Regions from separate parts of the Psychrobacter sp. Ps2 genome, predicted to be linked through region 2. Evidence: riboswitches for the same ligand, from Rfam matches in the RefSeq annotation. Region 2 holds a riboswitch; the other holds the start of a gene.
What was found. A riboswitch is a leader RNA that binds a small molecule or an ion and turns the genes downstream of it on or off. The one in region 2 is predicted to bind thiamine pyrophosphate.

Region 1 (10,435 bases), on a different contig from region 2:
AGACGAGACAGCGTCATTTATGACTCGTGTCAAACAAGTCAAAGTGCCATGGTTTGCGTTTATCTTTATCGGCATTGTGTTGATACATACTTGGGTGCCGATGTCTGAGAGTATCGTACGCAGTATGGTTATGTTGGACGATGTGCTACTTACGATGGCCATGTTTGCATTAGGTTTGACCACGCATCTAAGTGCGATCAAGCAAGCTGGCGTTAGACCGCTTATCTTGGGTGCTATTATGTTTGGTTGGTTGATACTGGGCGGCGGTCTGATCAATATTGGCATTAGCTTTATGTAATAATCTGACTGTTCATTCTTAGCTTTTTACTTCATCATATAATATAAAAGGCCTCCAACTATCTATAGTCGGAGGCCTTTTTGCATTGGTCGCGGTCTAATATGATTAGTTAAAACCTTTCAAATAAGACTTCTACTCGCTTAAGTACTCATATCTTAAATATTAAATCGCAGACGAAAAAAAACGAACCCGAAGGTTCGCTTTTCTACATCTATTCATCTATCTGTCTATAAAGACAAATTAGATAGCAACGATGTTATGTGCTTGTGGGCCTTTTTGGCCTTGAGTTACAGTGAACTCAACTTCTTGGCCTTCAGCCAAAGTTTTGAAACCTGAACCAGTGATTTCGCTGTAATGAGCAAAAACGTCTGCGCCAGTTTCTGGAGCGATAAAACCAAAGCCTTTAGCTTCGTTGAACCACTTAACTGTACCTTTTTGAACGTCTGACATAGTATAATCCTACTTTTAAATTTATTAATGGTCTAGTGACCGGTAACGCTTGCAAATAGCTACTGAACGATAAATATTAAAACGAAGGATTATAACTAATACTACGAGGTAATGATTTGGTGCAGAACTGCTCTTAAGCTTGGGCGTATTATAAGGGGTACATCCCAGTATCGCAAGTCTTATCTCATGTTTCGTGTAACCAGAGCCGTTTATTGGCTGATTTTGGCGCAAACTGCAACGGATTTAGGCATTTGGTAAATGGAACAAATATATCGCTACCCCACTACAGACAGCGGCTACCGCCCATGCCATCCACATCATATCGGCAGGCAAACGATAAAATAACATAATTGTCGATGCTGCCATCATAACCGTCGCTAAACACTTGGCATAAAGCGGAACGGCATGATTTTCTTCCCAATCACGGACGAATTTACCAAAATATTTATGATTAATTAGCCAAAAATGAAAGCGTCGAGAACTACGCGCCCAGCAGCCTGCTGCTAACAGGATAAAAGGCGCGGTGGGCATCACTGGCAACAATATACCGATAATACCTAAGATAAAAAACAACCAACCAAGCGTCACAAAGGTCCAACGCAGCATTGGGCTATTGGATTGATCGGTCTTAGGTCGGTAATAGAACACTTTTTTATTATCGGTCATATAAGTTGTCGGTCATGTAAGTTGTCAGTTATGCCAAATGTCGATTGTCTAGAGTAACGCCTATTATATAAGCAGCGGTATAGAAGGCTAATCATGCAATATCGCCCGTCTACGCACAAGACTATTTATATAAGGTTTTTGCTATTGATAGGTGTGTTTGGTTAGTAATTGGGTAAGTACCAATGATAAATACTGCAGTCTTTTATTAACATGTCGATTGAAAGCCCTTATAAAAAGTTACGACAAGCCGTGATAAACAACAGCTATCATAAAGAGCGGTTAACGAACACCAGTCATCACCTGCCATCGTCTTTCCCGATACGCTTGCATCACGTCTCGTAAGTCGTCTATGATGACGCATTAGCTATCGATAATAGCCATTCGCAGTACTGATCAAAAACAGCAGTACTACTCAGAAACAATGCAATACCAATCAATCTTGTCGGGGTGCTTTGATTTAATGCTGTAGACACAGCCCATATCATCGCTGAGACACACCCGTGAACCTGAAGCAGTTAGCACTGACGTAGGAAACAAGCGTGACATACCCTCAGAGGTCTATAAATAAGAGCAGTCTATAGATGATGTACTCGTGATACCTATATCAAACGCCGAGCATCTGACAGTTAGCATTGCGACCTCACTTTTCTTATTTGGCCTTTCTTGTTTTACTTTAATAGTATCAGTCTGATTGTTTTCCATACCTAAAAAGGAAACAACCATGCAGCCGACTACCAAACTTACTCTGACCCTCGAATGGTTTTTAAACCCTGATCACCTGCCCTTTATCGCTGGTGTGACTACGGGCGCATATGAGCAAGCAGGGCTCGATATCACCATTATCGAGCCAGATGACCACTATGATGGCTTTGCCGAATTACAGAACCAGAGCATCGATCTGCATGTCAATGAGCCTATCCATCTGTTTGAACATTACGCGCCTAATCTACGTGCACTGGGCTGCTTTTTTGAGACCGATGGCGGCATATTGATGCAACGCGCTAGCATGGATAAATTAAAAAACAATCAGCCAATCCGCATCTGTACCCCTGCAACTGAGGAAAAAACCAATCGTATTGGCTTTGAGATATTAGCGCGCTATGCCAAGAAAAATGGCTTTAGTATCAGCCGTGATAATGTGAGCTTTGTACAAAAAGACTTTTATCATATAAAAAACCTACAAGAAGACCCAAGCCTAGATGGTGCATGGCTGTGCTTTTATAACTTTGAAGGCGTTGAGGCAACTCATGAAGGGTTGGACTTTGAATTTATCGATCAGCATCTGTCACCTTATCCGAACTTTTCGGCGTTAGAGATTCTGACGACGGATGAGATCTATAGCGCGAAAAAGGACGCGATAGATACCTTTATCCAAGTGACCAACCAGATGACGGAGCTGTGTAAAAACGAGCCAGCCACTGCCCACCGCATGTATTACGACTATAGCAAGACCGAGGCAGATACGCTGATGGATGCTATCATTGATAATACGCTGGGCAGATTGATCACACCTATCAAGCCTGATGCGGATAAATGGCAAGAATTGCGCGAGATGCTAGCTGAAATCGATATCGTGACCTTGACTGATGAGCAGTATCAATCGCTGTGGGCGCTGTAGATATTTTATAAGTTAAGATATTTTGAAAAATAAAAAACCGCCATAGCATTTGCTGTTGCGGTTTTTTAGTTCGTAATAATTAGCCAGTCATACTTAGTCAACGATAATAGAATGACAAGATTATTGCTGCACGATACCAAGCTGCTTGGCTTCTTTGAGCCACATTGGGAACTCTTCTAGCATGTTTTCATACAAAGCTTCTTCGCTAATGTCATCCAAATCGTCAAGTTCAAAAAAGTCGCAATTATCAATTACGCGCCCTGTCATGTCGTCTAATTTCTTAAGAATGCCATAACCGCGACCACCCAGTCCCACAAATTGCCAGAATATCGGCAGTTTCGCCGCTTCCGTCATGACTCTCGTGATACCGCGATTGTCATTCACCCCGCCATCACTGATAAATAGCACGTAGATAGGCACATCTAAGCCATCTTTTTGATAAAACTCCGTCACGGCTTTCATGACCTCTGCTTCATTGTTGATGCGCGGGCCAAGTGCCCATTTGCGCCAGCCGCCATGAGCGTTATTGATAAAACCGTCATAATTGCTCAGCCCAATCTCACCCAAATACTGCGGATCTCGGGCAAACGCCCAGCAGTCTAGTGCTTGGTCGTCATCGAAGTTCACTGCCAATGGCAATATGCGATTGACCACCTCTTGCACGCGGCCTTTTTTGTACTGTCTGTTCATTGATCCTGAGGCATCTAACACCAATGCTACCTTTGCGGTTAGTTGCTGTAATTGGCGTTTCTCAAGCGATATCGTGGCTTTTTTGGCCAGATTGACCAGTTTTGGCGCTTTGTCTAGCATGACCTTCTCTAACGACGGTTTTGCTTGGACTGGCGTAACGGTTACGTCAGCTGTTGTCGAGCTGCTCTCTTCTACATCACCACCGAAATGCTGCACGATGGCGGCAAGTCCACCATTAAAGCCTTGCGCGACGTTGGATACTCGCCAAACGCCACCCTTACGATACAGCTGCATCAACATACTGGCTTGCTGCTGTGCAAAGTCTGCTGCTTGATATTCCGCCTGCGCCTTTTGCGACTGCTGCCAAATGCCAATCTCTAACGATTGAATTTGATTCAGCGGCGTGTCGGCTGATAATACAAAAAACAAGCTGTCTATATTAGTCGCCAGTTTGGATAAATTAACTTCAAACTCGGCTTGGATACCTTTATTCGCTGTTGGCTGCGATTCATAATGGGTGAGCTTGATTTGCCCGCACGGTGAGGTTGGCTGATTATAAAACACCATGTAATCATCATTGATCAGTTTGCCCGCTGCGTCTAAGGCAAAGCAGCTGATGTCCATCTCTATTGGGCTTTGGCGGGTGAACTTAAGCGTTATTGGTACGGTATCGTCAATAGCAAGGTTACTTAAGGGTAAGCGCTGTCCAACGGTGAGATGGTTCATTGTGCTCCTTACGTTAAAGTGTTATTCCTTTGAAGATAATAGACTAATTACTGATATTGAAAAAATGCTCACCTTGAAAGAAATCACGATTTATGAATTAAAAAACTATATTTTACAAGTAAATATTTTCACTGTACAAAATTAATGGCTATTATAAATATAGTCATATACCTCATCTAGTGTAAATAATATGAAGTATACTAAATCAATGCCTCCAACAGACAAAGTATTATAATATCTACCTGAGTCCACATTGAGCTTGTCACATACTCGCTTGTCAAAAGTGACACAAACCTTTGTTCTTAATTTTACAGAACTATCACTTTTAAGCGCATCAAACATAATATTTTCATAAAAATAGTTGAACTTAATATTTCTTTTTTTAAAATCTAAATAAGTTATTTGGTTTTCAGGTTCTATATATGAAAAATCGCTTATACTAAGTTTGTTTAAAAAACTCCTGACTACTTCGTTAATATATTTTGATGATATATCATTTTTTATATTGGAATTGAAATCCAATATATAGTTACTTTCAAAGCTGGAGTTATGCATTTAAATATACACTCTGTATTTTATTGAAGTTCATCTTACATATTTGAATACCTTGTAGTGAACTATCTTCATCATTATGAAGCTGAAAATATTCATCGCTGCAAGTATAATAAGGTATACCAAATTGACTCTGAATACTCTTATTCTCACAGTATGGGTTATTATGAAGACAAAAATCATATGTTAATTGTTTAGTTATATTTAATTTTAGCTCTGGCGAATTCTCTTCAAAGTAACCTAATGGTAGGTATTTCCAGTCTATACAATGAATATCTGGATTAGAATGTCGATTTCTATCATCTTCGAAAATATCATTCATTTCAGCTAAAAAAATAGATTCGGAAATACCATTTAAATGATATAGCTTTGAGTTTATTTTTTTCACAATCAGACTGTTATATTTTTTAGATATTTTTCTAGGATTTCTAAACCCCATTACTTCAAACTTATTTATAAATTTATTGAAAGCACTTATTTTCATCTGTTCAGAAGCTTCATAATTAATTAATTTTTTAGATGAAAAACTGACAATTATATATTCATTATTGAATATATTTCTATTCTTTTCTACTTTATAAGATATAACTCCCTCATTAAATAATAGCTCTATAAAAGATGATATATCATTATTTTTTACCACTAAATCAGGTCTCATCCATCTTTTACTTTCATTAAACTTTATATAAAAATTATTGTCAAAATTTCTATCTACCAATATACTGAAACCACCAAAATTTCTTCTTATGATATTATTTAACTTGTTTTCAAAATTTAATTCCGAATCACAATAAAGTATTTCACTTTTATCTAAATTATTAATAAAAAAGGTATTACACATATCTTCCCATATTTGAGAGAAGTTATTTATACCCCAAAATCCTTCTTCATTTTCATTATCAAATATCAGACCACTATATAGAAATTTCTCGACGGCATCGTATATTAACCAGTAAGACGAGTCTTTGTAAGCGGTATATCTATGTACTAAATCCAAACGATCTTTTAATATTGTTATAGTAGATTCAAAAGTATGTTCGTTAAAAAGCCCTTGCTCGGCTGTTAAATTTTTGTAGGAAAAGTTATAAGCAATATCTTTTACTCTGTCATTTATATCGTAATCAAGCTCATCTAGTAACTCATTGTATATATAACAGTAGATTTCTATGATTTCTGCTGGAATACCTTGAATAATATTTCTTTCACCAACCATAAAATCAATAAGAATACTATGATTTTTCAGAAAAACCCCATTATTTATTAAATTATCAATTCTAGAGTAATCAATTTCTTCTACTAGACCTGATTGCTGTATCAAAGTTTCAATATCTAGCTCTTTATGTACTTCTATCATACCTTCAATCATTTCAATTTTACTGTACATAATAACTTCGTTATCATTACTATCAGTAAAACGATATGAACCATTACCTTTAACAGAAATGTTATCTTTTGACTGGGGCTTATCATCAAGAATTTTTTCTACATTATCCCTTTCATCTACAAATTTTTTAAAAGTTTTATACATGTTAAAAAATAAATATTTTACATTATTATAATTAGGATCAAAATCCTCAAAACCTCTCGGTAAAATGAAATGCATTTCTTTTGTATCTCTATCTCTTCTAATACCTACAAAAGAACCACACCTTCTTTCCTCTAACTCCTTACCTTTGATTATCTTTAATTCATGAAAATTAAACATTGTAACTTTCAACTCTTTTAATAAAATTATCAATTTTTGTAGAAAAATCTCCAAAAGTTATTAACTCATTTTTATCTTTAATATCTAGTAATTCCAAAAGAGGCTTTTTATCTCTGGTAAATACACTGTCCCAAATAAAGAACATCAGCTTACTTTGTACTACTGATTTTGAAATCACGTCACCCTTTATAAAGTACTTTCCCACTTGCTTATCTTCTATTCCCCGAATGTAGGAATGGTTATCTTTAATAAATGAATTTAACTTTCTAATAAAATTCTCCCAATCCGACCTGTTATTAAATGCAGTACCTCCAGACTTGATTAGATTTGAATTTATATCAATGAACTCCCAATCCCAACGTCTCTTAAATGCACTATCCATATAATAGATAGAGCTATCAGAAGTATTCATAGTGGCTATTATTGATAAATTTGGTGGAATTTTTATAGTTTTATTTATTAAATCGAAATTTAAAAATTTTAATTTTTGTTGTAAACTCATAATGCTCTGGCTATTAAAAGGAGGAATACTTAAATGAGTAATCTCATTATTCTTCTTTGAAAAATCTCCATCTAATAATTCTAATAACTTAATGAACATTACACCATTAATATAGTCGATTCAATTTAAAAAGAATACAGTGCTTCTAGGATAAATTTTTCGAAGCCTCTGGAGTGCGAAGCACACAGCAAGCGAGGAAAGTTTATACTAGCAGAACACTATTTTAAACGTACCTCTTTTATATTGAACTGACTATACTGGTTGTATAGCTAGACCAGCCATCTTCCTCTCTATCTAATAATTGGAATATAGAACCAAAAATAGCAGAAGAGTTTCCTCTATTTATCTCATCAATAACCAATGCTACATTTTCTACCTCTTTACCCTCAATCTTGTTTTCATGCTTATCATAAGTACTCAAAATATTCTTATAAGCTTGACTTAACGCTTTTAAAAAGTGACCTTCATAGAAATTATATTCTACCTGCCCATCTTGCGTCATGGGTAATAATTTACCCATAAAGTCACCATGAGTATATTCAGGATGAAATACTGCCTTAATGATGTTTTCAGGTTTATTTATTTTAAGGTCTTCAGGTATGATTGTTTTATCAATCATATAACTTTTACCAGTACCAGGACTGCCAAAAATTATTTTTTGAATAGGTTTAGAACTCATTATATTTTCTCTAGACTGCATGATTGATTTGTAATATTTGAATGTATATTACTGTATCACAAACTTTTGTTGTGCTCTATTTATATAAATCATCTAATGACGAATGTATTCAGATAATGTATTCGTCATTAAACTATAAATGCTAATTAGTTTCACAACGCCTTTAACTCTTCCATCTGCCCCGCCATAGCCGTCAACTGCCCTTCTAACTCAGCCAACTTAGCCTTCTCTGCATCGACTACTTCGACTGGCGCTTTACTGACAAATCCTTCATTACCGAGCTTGCGCGCGATACCTTCGGCTTGCTTTTGTAGCTTCTCATGCGCTTTGCCCAGACGTGCCAGCTCAGCCGTTGGATCAATCAGACCTTTCATCGGTACGAGTACCCGTAGCTGACCGACCATACTTGATGATGACAATGGCACCTCATCGCCTTCTTTGACGATCTCTAAGCTCTCGACTTTGGCAAGCGCTTTGAACTGGTTTTTGATACGGGATAGACGCGCATCTTCGTCGCTAGAGACGTTTTGTAGTAGCACTGGCAGACGTACCGAATTGCCCAGTTTCATCTCACCACGGATGTTACGGACGCTAGCGATTAGCTCCTGTAGCCATGCCATATCCGCTTCAGTCTGCTCACTAATTTGGCTATCATCGGTCTGTGGATAATCAGCGACCACGATGCTGTCGGTGTTTTTACGACCCAGTAGCGGCGCGATGGTCTGCCAGATTTGCTCAGTCAGATACGGCATGATTGGATGGGTGAAGCGTAGCGCCGTCTCTAGCACGTGCAGTAGCACATAGCGGATTTGCGCTTTGCGCTCGTCGGATACCGAGTCATCATTTAGGCTGGCTTTGGCAAGCTCAACGTACCAATCACAGTACTCATTCCAGATGAACTCATAAATATCTTGACTGACCATATCGAGACGATACTGGGCGAAATGTTGATGAATGTCTTTGATGCTAGAGTTTAGACGACTCATAATCCATTTTTCTGGCAATTCCCATACGTCAGGATTCGCCGTTTGGTCGATAGGCTTAGCACTGCCTTCGCCATCGACACAGTTCATCAGTACAAAACGGCTGGCGTTCCAGATTTTATTACAGAAGTTACGATAGCCCTCAACACGCTTTAGATCAAAGTTGATATCGCGACCAGTACTGGCCAATGAGGTAAAGGTAAAGCGCAGTGCATCCGTACCATACGCTGGGATGCCTTCTGGGAACTCTTTACGCGTTTGCTTCTCAATCTTGGCTGCGTCTTTTGGATTCATCATGTTGCTAGTGCGTTTTTCGACCAACGCTTCTAGCTCAATACCGTCGATTAGATCGATCGGATCTAAGACATTACCTTTTGATTTTGACATTTTTTGACCATTGCCATCACGTACCAGACCATGCACATAGACGGTCTTAAATGGTACTTGTGGCGTGCCATCTTCGTTTTTCACGAAGTGCATGGTCATCATGATCATGCGGGCAACCCAAAAGAAGATAATGTCAAAACCTGTCACGAGCACGCTGGTTGGGTGGAAGGTGTCCATCACGCGTGGATCAGCGTTGACGTCTGCCCAGTCAAGTGTACTGAACGTCCATAGACCAGAGCTAAACCACGTATCGAGCACATCATCATCTTGGCGCAGTTTTACATCGTCGCTTAAGTTGTATTTGCTACGCACTTCCGCTTCGTCACGGGCGACATATATTTCACCTGTCGCATCGTCATACCATGCAGGGATACGATGACCCCACCACAGCTGACGACTGATACACCAGTCCTGCAAGTCGGTCATCCACGCCATATACATGTTTTTGTACTGTGCAGGGACGAACTCAATGCTGCCGTCTTCTACTGCGTCAATCGCAGGCTTGGCAAGCTCTTTAACCGCGACATACCACTGATCGGTCAACCACGGCTCAACGATCGTGCCGCCACGCTCAGCACGCGGGGCTTTTAGCGCATAGTCTTCGATATCTTCTAACCAGCCCTGCTCGCCTGCTTGCTCTACAAGGAACTTACGCGCCGCAAAACGCTCAAGTCCTGCGTACTCACTAGGCGTGGTCTCTAATTCTGGCTCACGCGTTTGCAGATCAGGATAAACTTCCATCGCTGGCAAGATATTAGCGCGCTCATCAAGGATATTAATCAATGGCAAGCTATGACGACGACCCAATTCATAGTCGTTGAAATCATGCGCTGGGGTGATTTTGACACAACCTGTACCGAAGTCTTTTTCGACATAATCATCAGCGACGATAGGCACGACACGACCCGTAATTGGCAAGGTAATAGTTTTTCCGACTAAATGCGCATAACGCTCATCGCTAGGATTAACTGCGACAGCGGTATCACCAAGCAATGTCTCAGGACGCGTAGTCGCAACGACCAGATAGTTTTTACCATCTTGAGTTAGTAGCTCTGTATCTGTGAAATGATAACGGAAATGCCACAAGCTACCTTTTTCGTCGTGGTTTTCTACTTCTAAATCAGACAGCGCGGTTTGGAACTTTGGATCCCAGTTGACCAAACGCTTACCACGATAAAT
Region 2 (10,435 bases):
ATAAGGAATACCTTATGACTGAGACTTTTAACCCTCAAGCAAATACTGTGTTTTGCCGTAAATATAAGCAAGATTTACCAAAGATGCCGCATCCACCCTTCCCTAATAAAAAAGGTCAAGAGCTGCAAGAAACCGTATCTGAAAAGGCGTGGAAAGAATGGCTTGAGCATCAAACGATGCTTATTAACGAAAACCATCTAAGCATGATGGATCCTGCTGCTAAAAAGTTTTTAACAGAGCAACGTGATAAGTTCTTAGACAATGAAGACTATGAGCGCGCACAAGGCTGGACACCAGAAAGCTAGTACTTACTTGCCTCCTAGTAGCAATATCTAATAATCATAAAAAAACGCGCTTACTATAGCGCGTTTTTTATTATAAGGTGAAAATCACAGTCTTTCTTATCAGCCTTCATCACTATCTGACGTTTCAAGCTCATTGGCTGACAATGTACTAACTTGACGAGCAGCTAAGCGATCATTGGCTTCCTGCACCGCTTTTTCGACCATCGCATAGTCTGAATGACGCACGTCCTGCCCACTGATATAGTTAATCACTAGCTCTGCGACATTTTGTGCATGGTCACCGATACGCTCTAGCGATCGTAATATCCACATGATATTGATGACTTTTGATACGTGGCGTGAGTCTTCCATAATATAGGTCATCAAGGCGCGTATGGCTGACTGATATTCGGTATTGACCACGCTGTCATTACGCATCACTTCAAACGCTTGCTCCGCATTCGACTGACTAAAAGCTTCTAGCGAGTTGTTTAGCATTAGACGAACTTGATTGCTCAAGTGCTGAACCTCAGCATAGCCGTATGCTGAGTTGCCTTCTGCCGCAATTTTACTGGCCATTCGCGCAATCTTTACCGCTTCATCGCCGATACGTTCCAAATCAACCACACCTTTACTGATCGACATGACTAAGCGCAAATCACTGGCAGCTGGCTGGCGTTTGGCGACCAATAATAAAATATGCTCGTCGAGTTCGACCTCCATTCGATTGATATCGAAGTCCATATCGATGACTTCTTGCGCCAGTGTTTCGTCTTTATCGACCAGAGCGTGAATGGCTTTGGCCACTTGGTTAGCCGCGCTATCACCCATGTATAAAAATAAACGGATGGCTTCATCAAGGTCTTGGTCAAAACTTTTGGAGATATGCTTATCACTTTGCATAAGAGGTATTCCCTAGAATCTATATTTTAATAGCGCAGTGTGCTTATGAAGTTAGAAAGTCGGCTTATGACATACTAATCAGCTTTGTCTGCTTGTACCGACTTCAATCTCAATTCAATATTAGCCATAACGACCTGTAATATAGTCTTCTGTCGCGGTTTGGGTAGGTTTGGTGAATATCTGATCGGTCTCACCCATCTCAATCATATCGCCCAAATACATATAGACCGTGTAGTCAGATACGCGTGCTGCCTGCTGCATATTGTGAGTGACGATAGCGATGGTATAGTCGTTTTTCAGATCTTCGATCAAATCTTCGATAGCACCCGTCGAGATAGGATCCAACGCTGATGTCGGTTCATCAAGCAACAGTACTTCAGGCTTGGTCGCCACACTACGAGCGATACACAGACGCTGCTGCTGGCCACCTGATAATGACAATCCCGATGCTTTTAGCTTGTCTTTCACTTCTGGCCATAGCGCTGATTTTTTCAGTGCCCACTCGACGCGATGATCCAGCTCGTCTTTGCTTAATTTTTCATACAGTCGTACACCAAAGGCGACATTGTCATAGATTGACATCGGGAACGGCGTTGGCTTCTGAAAAACCATACCAACTTGTGCACGCAGTAAGTTCACATCGATGTCTTTACCCAAGATGTTTTTGCCATCTAGATTGATATTGCCCTCTGCACGCATACCTGGATATAGATCGTACATACGGTTAAAGGTACGCAGTAGTGTAGACTTGCCACAACCTGAAGGACCAATAAAAGCGGTCACTTTTTTATCCGCGATATCGATATTGATGTTTTTTAATGCCTGAAAATCGTCGTAATAGAAGTTTAGATCTCGAACTTCCATTTTTGCAGCAGGCATATTCTTAGGAATATCTTGAATCGTTTGCTTATTAAAATCAGCAGTGTTTGGTTGCTGAGCTTGGGCGCTAGTAGACATAGGTCTATTTAATAGGCTACCTGTTGCCGTATTAAAGTTGTCAGCAGTCATGTTTGTACGGACGTTGCTTAGGACATCATTCATAATATTTCAACCTAGCTCAATTAATTTTATATAAGTTTAAGTAAATGCTTAACGTACTACGGTCTGCTCTCAGCTCTTATTTGGGCTGACCTCTACCACCGATAAATCTTGCCAATATATTCAACACTAGGACAGACGCGGTGATAAGTAGTGCTGCCGCCCAAGCCAATGTATGCCAGTTGTCATAAGGACTCATCGCAAACTGGTAAATGGTATTGGGTAAGTTAGCAATAGGCTGACCCATATCTGTACTGAAGTATTGATTGTTAAGTGCGGTAAATAGTAACGGTGCTGTCTCACCAGTGATTCGAGCAAAAGCCAGTAGCACACCTGTGGTCAGTCCCGCTCGCGCAGCTTTCACAGTGACCTGAGTGACTAGCTTCCATTTAGGAGTACCTAGCGCATAGGCCGCTTCGCGTAGACTATTAGGTACCAAGTTCAGCATGTTTTCTGTCGTACGCACGACCACTGGAATAACAATCAATGCCAATGCTAACGCGCCTGCCCAACCAGAGAAACTTTGACCTTTTACCATCAGTGCGTAGATAAATAGACCGATGACAATCGATGGCGCTGACAATAGAATATCATTTAAAAAGCGAGTGACCTTGCCCAGCATACTGCCTTTAGAAAACTCAGATAAGTAAATACCTGTCATAAGACCAATAGGGGCACCGATAAACAATCCTGAAAACGCCAACATGACCGAACCAACAATAGCATTGCGTAAGCCGCCCGCACTCATCGGTGGCGGCGTATCAGCGGTAAAGATTGGCAACTGCACCATGCCTTGGAAACCTTCGACAAACAAAGTCACCAAAATCCATGATAACCAAAATAAGCCAAAAACCATCGCGGATATGGCAAAGCCTAGACCTAACTTGTTGGTCAAACGACGCTTGTTATACAAGCTTTGGTTATAGCGGCTAGTGCTGCTTGGCTTAGTAGGTAGTGGTGCATTGATCGCATTGTTAGCAGGCATAATATTTATTTCCCATATCTTTTATCAATATCTATCAAGGTCCAATAAATCGGTAACAGACTTATCGGTTACCTGCTTTGTGATCCATGCGCATGAGCATCAGTTTTGCTAAAGACAGCACAATGAAGGTGATGACAAATAAGATTAAGCCTAGATGTAGTAAAGACGCAAGATGCAGCTCACTTGACGCTTCAGCAAACTCATTGGCCAAGGCCGAGGTAATCGTCACGCCAGAAGTGAATAGGCTTGGACTGATATTAAACGCATTACCAATCAAGAAAGTAACTGCCATCGTCTCACCCAATGCACGACCAAGACCCAAAATCACACCACCAACGACACCAGCTTTGGTATAAGGCAAGATAATCTTGAACATGACTTCCCAAGTCGTCGCGCCCATGCCATATGCTGACTCTTTCAGTAAGTCTGGTACGACAGAGAAAACATCGCGCATAGTAGCGGCGATGAACGGTATGATCATAATGGCAAGTACTAGGGAGGCAGTAAACATACCCAGTCCCATAGGCGCACCTGCAAACAGCTTACCGATAATAGGCAAAGGCCCGACGTGCTCAATAAACCATGGCTGAATGTGATCACCAAAGAATGGCGCAAATACGAACAATCCCCACATGCCATAAATGATAGATGGGATACCAGCCAACAACTCAATGGCGATACCAAGTGGTTTTTTGAGGAACTTAGGGCACATCTCGGTTAAAAATATCGCAATACCGAAACTGACTGGAACCGCGATAACAATAGCGATAAATGACGTGACTAGGGTGCCGTAAATAGGCGCTAATGCACCGTATTCATTGGCGACTGTATCCCAGTTATTGCTGGTATAAAATCCCAAACCAAACTCTTGAATACTCGGCCATGCTCCAACAATTAGAGACACCAAAATGCCCCCTAAAGATAGGAGGACGAGTATGGCAAACGCTTTAGTAGAGTTAACAAATAAAGCGTCGTAACGTTTTTGTTTAGCCAGTTGGGACCTTAAGTCTGTCATAAGTGTCTCAGCATTGAATGGGATGAATCGAAATATTAAAAAGATGTATATCAGGTCTTAACACAACAAACTTAAACGGTATGAGTAAGCATATTTATCGAGATGTATCCATCAAATTTGCTGTGTTAAAACCTCTCAAACAACTACCGGAGAATAGTTATTCGAGAGGATAACTTGTCAGTTGCTAAATAGTATTTAGCAAAAACAAATTACTGAGCTGGCTTGTAGACAGGCTGTCCATCGCTACCTTTCACTTCGTTCCACTTCTCTTTGAACAAGGCTACTGCCGTGTCAGAGAATGGTACGTAGTCTAGTTCCATGGCGCTGTCATCACCTTGGGTATAAGCCCAGTCAAAGAAGTTCAATACGCCAGCGACTTGCTGAGGATTTTCTGGTTGCTTATGTACCAAGATAAAGGTCGCAGCAGCGATAGGCCATGCTTGGTCAGTTTCAGAGTTGGTGATGACTTTATAAAAGCCTTCTTGTTGTGACCAGTCGATATCACCTGCCGCAGCAAACGTCTCAGCAGATGGCTGTACGATGTTACCAGCTGCGTTTTTCAGCGCAGTATGTGACATCTTATTTTGCTTAGCGTAAGCATACTCAACATAGCCGATAGAGTTTTTCATGCGGTTTACGTAGCTTGAAACGCCTTCGTTACCTTTACCGCCTGCACCAGTAGCAGAGGTCGGCCATTTGACGGTTTTATCAACGCCAACAGTGTCTTTCCAGTCTGGTGAAACCTTGGCAAGATAGTCAGTGAAGTTGAAGGTCGTACCTGAACCATCTGAGCGGAATACTGTTGTGATTGGGGCATCTGGCAAGGTCAAATCTGGGTTCATCGCCTTAATCGCAGGGTCATTCCAGTTGCTAATCTTACCCAAATAGATATCAGCTAAAGTCGTACCGTCTAGCTTCAGTGCACCAGGCTCAACGCCATCAATGTTGACGATTGGTACAACACCACCGATGACTGTTGGGAACTGAATCAGACCTGCTTCGTCTAACTCTTCAGGCGTCATTGGGGCATCAGAAGCACCAAAGTCTACTGTTTTTGACTGAATTTGTTTGATACCACCAGATGAGCCAATCGACTGATAGTTGACTTGGCCACCAGTCGCAGCATTGTAATCATATGACCATTTCGCATAGATAGGCTGCGGGAATGACGCACCTGCACCTGTAATATTCATAGCGATATTTTCAGCAGATTTAAAATCTGACGTAGCAGAAGATGCTGTCTGAGAGGTTGTTTCAGCTGTTGTCACAGCGCTACTGCTAGTATCAGCAGTTGGCTCCGCCGTATCTGTTGACTTATTACACGCCGTAAGCATTAATGTACAACTGACGGCCACTGCTAATAACGAATAACGCATGTAGGACTCCTGAAGTTTAACAACGGTATAAAAAAGCATTGCTTGTGATATGCGTGTTATCTTGCCAAATCTTTATGACAGTTTAATGACAACTTCTAGAATCCTTCATTCGCTTTACATAATATTTGAATAATTCGTCTACAACCTAGTAATACTAAGCATTCTCATCTATCAACACTCAGAAAAATTATTCACAAAAATATTGAGCTGCGTACGTGACACAGAATATTTGTATCCAAATACTATTAGCCGTTGGTACAGAATTTTGTTAGTATGAAGGCTGATTTACAACACTGACAGACTCGGGGTGCGGTGTATTTTTGGCTCACTTTATTAAACTTGCTTTATCAAAGTAGTCGCCTTGATACATTCGCTGAGAGATCACCCGCCGAACCTGATGCGGTTAGTACCGACGCAGGGAAGTCTTAAGCACTTTGTTATTTATGACAAAGGGCGCGTAGAAATACATTTTTATCGTCACTACTGTCTTAGTATGCGTGATGCATAGCCAGATAAGAAGAGAGGATATCAAGCTGCGTCCAATATTTGATGAGCACCATACGCGACGATACTTTTTGGTCGAAGTTGTGGGTTCATGATATAAACTTGTCTAGATGATGGATGCCTACCCCCGCAGATACTGGCGGTGTTGATTTTATTCAAAAACCAACACGCTAGGACAGCATATGACTACTGCAGACACCACCTCAATTGCACCGAAAGCCCAAACGCATAACCCAGCCGACAACTCAATGCTTGCTTCAAATGCTGCTGACACAACCAACGTCAAAGCAGATAAAAAAGCAGATGCGCTAAAAACCCCTGCTCACCGTGCCGCAAGTGATGCCCGTTTCGAAGAAGATGCGCGCGACTTGCACCGTATTTTACCTGCCTCAAGAAAAGTCTATATCGAAGGATCAAGACCTGACATCCAAGTACCGATGCGTGAAATCAGCTTGGCTGATACACCTGTAGGCGGTACGGGAGATAAAGACGGTGAGCATAATCCACCGTTTTACGTGTATGACACCTCAGGTGTATATACCGACCCTAATGTCGATATCGACCTAACACGTGGATTGCCAAAGTTGCGTGAGAACTGGATCGCGGAACGCAATGATACCGAGCAATTAAGCGGCCTATCTAGCTCATACGGACAAGCACGTGCTCGTGATATCAGCACTGCTAACCTTAGATTTGCTCATATTGATAAACCGCGTCGCGCCAAAGCAAGACAGAACGTCACGCAAATGTACTACGCGCGCCGTGGCATCATCACTCCTGAAATGGAATATATCGCCATACGCGAAACGCAAAAGCAGCATGAACTGACCGATATGCGTCAACATGATGGCGAGAGCTTCGGTGCCAATACGCCTCAAATTATCACCCCTGAATTTGTCCGTGATGAAGTGGCGGCTGGACGCGCTATTATCCCAAACAACATCAACCACCCTGAGTCTGAGCCGATGATCATCGGGCGCAATTTCTTGGTGAAAATTAATGCTAATATCGGTAACTCAGCGTTGGGTTCGTCTATCGATGAAGAAGTGTCCAAAATGACGTGGGCCACGCGTTGGGGTGCGGATACCATCATGGATTTATCAACGGGCAATCATATTCATGAAACCCGTGAATGGCTAATCCGTAACTCTCCTGTGCCGATTGGTACGGTACCGATTTATCAAGCATTAGAAAAAGTCGATGGCGTCGCTGAAGATCTTACATGGGAGATATTCCGTGATACGTTGATCGAGCAAGCAGAGCAAGGCGTAGATTACTTTACTATTCACGCTGGCGTGCTATTACGCTATGTGCCGCTCACCGCAAAACGTCTGACAGGTATCGTCTCACGCGGCGGCTCTATCATGGCGCAGTGGTGTTTAGCCCATCACAAGGAAAGCTTTTTATATACGCATTTCGAAGACATCTGCGAGATTATGAAACAGTACGATGTAGCATTTAGTCTAGGTGATGGCCTACGCCCTGGTTGCTTGCAAGATGCCAATGATGAAGCACAGTTCGGTGAGCTACGTACGCTTGGTGAATTGACTAAAGTGGCATGGGAGCACGATGTACAGGTGATGATCGAAGGCCCTGGACACGTCGCGATGAACCGCATCAAAGAAAACATGGACTTGCAGCTTGAGCTTTGTGCGGACGCGCCTTTCTATACTTTAGGGCCATTAACCACAGATATCGCTCCAGGTTATGACCACATCACCAGCGCCATCGGAGCTGCGATGATTGGATGGTTTGGTACAGCGATGCTGTGCTATGTCACGCCAAAAGAACACTTAGGTCTACCAAACAAAAAAGACGTTAAAGACGGCATTATTACTTATAAAATCGCTGCACACGCTGCTGACCTTGCTAAAGGTCATCCAGGAGCACAGGCACGTGATAACGCACTATCTAAAGCACGTTTCGAATTCCGCTGGGATGATCAGTTCAATCTAGCGCTCGATCCTGATACTGCACGTGAATATCACGATGAGACATTGCCAAAAGACGCACACAAATCGGCACACTTTTGCTCCATGTGTGGTCCTAAGTTTTGTTCAATGAAAATCACTCAAAACGTGCGTGAATATGCAGCAGGGCTGGATAAAGAGGCCGCTAACCAAAAAGTAACGCCACAAACAGGCGACTTAACCGATGCCGGTCACCTAATCAAAGAAGTAAATACAGAGCTCGTCGGACAAGTGGGTGAAGCCACTGCTGAGGAAATTCGCCAAGGCATGGCCGAGATGACTAAAAAATATAACAACGAAGGACGCCAGTTATATAAAGAGGTGTAGAGTTAATAACCGATACTTTTGAAATAAGAAAAGCCCTACTATTTAAGTATTTGCACACTTATCTAGTAGGGCTTTTTTGCTTATTTACTCATGATTCATGTGCGAGTTTTTATTTACTACGTTTAAACTTTCGACGCTTCGTAAATTTCTTCAATTGAAGCATTAATGGTCTCAGCAAACTCGCTATCGCTTTGTTGCTTACTCAAGCCTTCAGTAAAGGCACGCGAGAAGCTCGCAATCATACCTGGGTTTTGTTTGAGCTTGGCACAAGCATCGCTACGACTATAGCCACCAGATAACGCCACAACTTTTAACACTTTAGGGTGGTCAATCAGCTCCTGATAAAACCCTGCCTCTTCTGGTAACGTCAGCTTGAGCATCACTTGATGTTCGTCATTCAAGCGTTCTAGATTACGCAGTATATCTGCCTTTAGCAGTAGCTCGCACTCATGCTTTTGAGTGCTATCAATATTGACCTCTGGCTCAACGATTGGCATCAGGCCTTTTGAAATAATCTGCTTCGCCACATCAAACTGCTGCTGTACCACAAGCTCGATACCATCGACGTTTGGCTCATAGATGACTGAGCGCATTTTAGTACCGAATACAGGATAGTTTTTTGCTTTATCTAATAATAGATCTAGATTCGGGATTGGCTTCATAACTTGTACGCCGCTCATTTGCTCAGCCAGACCTTTATCTACCTTCAAGAATGGTACGATATTTTTATCTTCCCATAGGTAATTAGCCGTCGACTTACCATTGACTTCGCGCTCCATGGTGTCTTCAAACAAGATTGCACCAAGTACACGCTCACTATCAAAACAGTCACACGTCATAATACGAGCACGCATTTCATGAACCAAATCAAACATGGCCTCATCATTATCATAAGCGTCGCTATTGACACCATAAGTCTCTAACGCTTTTGGTGTGCTGCCACCACTTTGATCAAGAGCAGCAATAAAGCCTGAGCTATTTTTTATACGCTGTAATTGCTTATCGTATTCCATTGAGCCTGCATCCTATTTTTATTGGTTAAGTTAACTATCATAAACTAAGCTTTTTTATTCCATACAAGCCGTGTTATTTGTAGATAACCTTATCATAGGATGATTTATATGCCTATATAGGATACGTGACAATATAGCTAAAAAATTATGAAACCAATACTTTTGGACAGTGCGCTTTACGCCAAAAACAGTACCCCTACACAGCAGACTGCCAATACTAATCCTATTATATTAATACGGTTCAACTGCTCTTTAAACACTCCTACGCCAATCAATGTCGCTACGGCAATAACACCGACATTCATACTAGTAAAGACGATGCTAGGAGAATCATGCAGCACTTGGTGTGCCCGCACATAAGCATAAATATTGCCCATGTTTAATGTACCGAGCAGCAAGCCTGTCATAAGGGCTTGTTTTTGCCAACGTACCCTTATGACAAGTAAATAGATTAAAAGCAATACACCTGCTACCCCGAAGCTAACCAGTAGAGTCAACGGAAAAGCTGCCCCTTGTTTGGCAACTTGTTTGAACAAAATATCAATAATGCCGTAGCCTGCCCATACCCCAAATAACCACAGTGGCGTATGCTTTGCTTGCCGAGTAATATCGTTATGCTGTGGTCGATAGACAAGCGCACCTAAGGCCAAAAAGCCTAACGCCAGTCCAAGTATACGTGTACCAGTCAGTACCTCACCGAATAGCAAAAAAGCCGCTACGATAGGAATAATGAGTGATAAGCGCTGAGACGCGTCGGTTGCTACCATTCCCACCGCTTCAATAGCCCGTCCCAGAATGATAAATACGGCAGGCAATAGTACTCCAAGCGCAATGATGATGCCCCAAGCGCTATCAAGCGCATGAATGGCACCTACATCAGGTTTTAGTAATACCCAAGTCAGTAAAAAAGCCACAGGATAGCCTGCCACGATGGTCTGACGAATATCTATATTTTTCTGGCGCAATATTTTCAAAAGTACGGAGACGGCGACGCTACATAGCACCGCTATTATTAAATAC

Region 1: another riboswitch for thiamine pyrophosphate. It lies ahead of I3254_RS10260 (ABC transporter substrate-binding protein); the one in region 2 lies ahead of thiC (phosphomethylpyrimidine synthase ThiC).

The regions. Positions count from the first base shown of each region.
Region 1 covers NZ_JADQAM010000059.1:14,565-24,999, reverse strand. Annotated here, with positions in the region: gene I3254_RS10275 (YeiH family putative sulfate export transporter) at 1-298, shown strand, start outside; gene I3254_RS10270 (cold-shock protein) at 539-748, opposite strand; gene I3254_RS10265 (YbaN family protein) at 992-1,414, opposite strand; TPP riboswitch at 1,848-1,964, shown strand; gene I3254_RS10260 (ABC transporter substrate-binding protein) at 2,136-3,032, shown strand; gene I3254_RS10255 (VWA domain-containing protein) at 3,153-4,448, opposite strand; gene I3254_RS10250 (hypothetical protein) at 4,996-6,705, opposite strand; gene I3254_RS10245 (hypothetical protein) at 6,698-7,306, opposite strand; gene I3254_RS10240 (hypothetical protein) at 7,446-7,886, opposite strand; gene I3254_RS10235 (valine--tRNA ligase) at 8,039-10,435, opposite strand, start outside.
Region 2 covers NZ_JADQAM010000058.1:171,284-181,718, reverse strand. Annotated here, with positions in the region: gene I3254_RS10155 (oxidative damage protection protein) at 15-305, shown strand; gene phoU (phosphate signaling complex protein PhoU) at 405-1,187, opposite strand; gene pstB (phosphate ABC transporter ATP-binding protein PstB) at 1,308-2,066, opposite strand; gene pstA (phosphate ABC transporter permease PstA) at 2,305-3,210, opposite strand; gene pstC (phosphate ABC transporter permease subunit PstC) at 3,272-4,225, opposite strand; gene pstS (phosphate ABC transporter substrate-binding protein PstS) at 4,435-5,601, opposite strand; TPP riboswitch at 5,895-6,039, shown strand; gene thiC (phosphomethylpyrimidine synthase ThiC) at 6,354-8,402, shown strand; gene I3254_RS10120 (fructose bisphosphate aldolase) at 8,525-9,415, opposite strand; gene I3254_RS10115 (EamA/RhaT family transporter) at 9,592-10,435, opposite strand, start outside.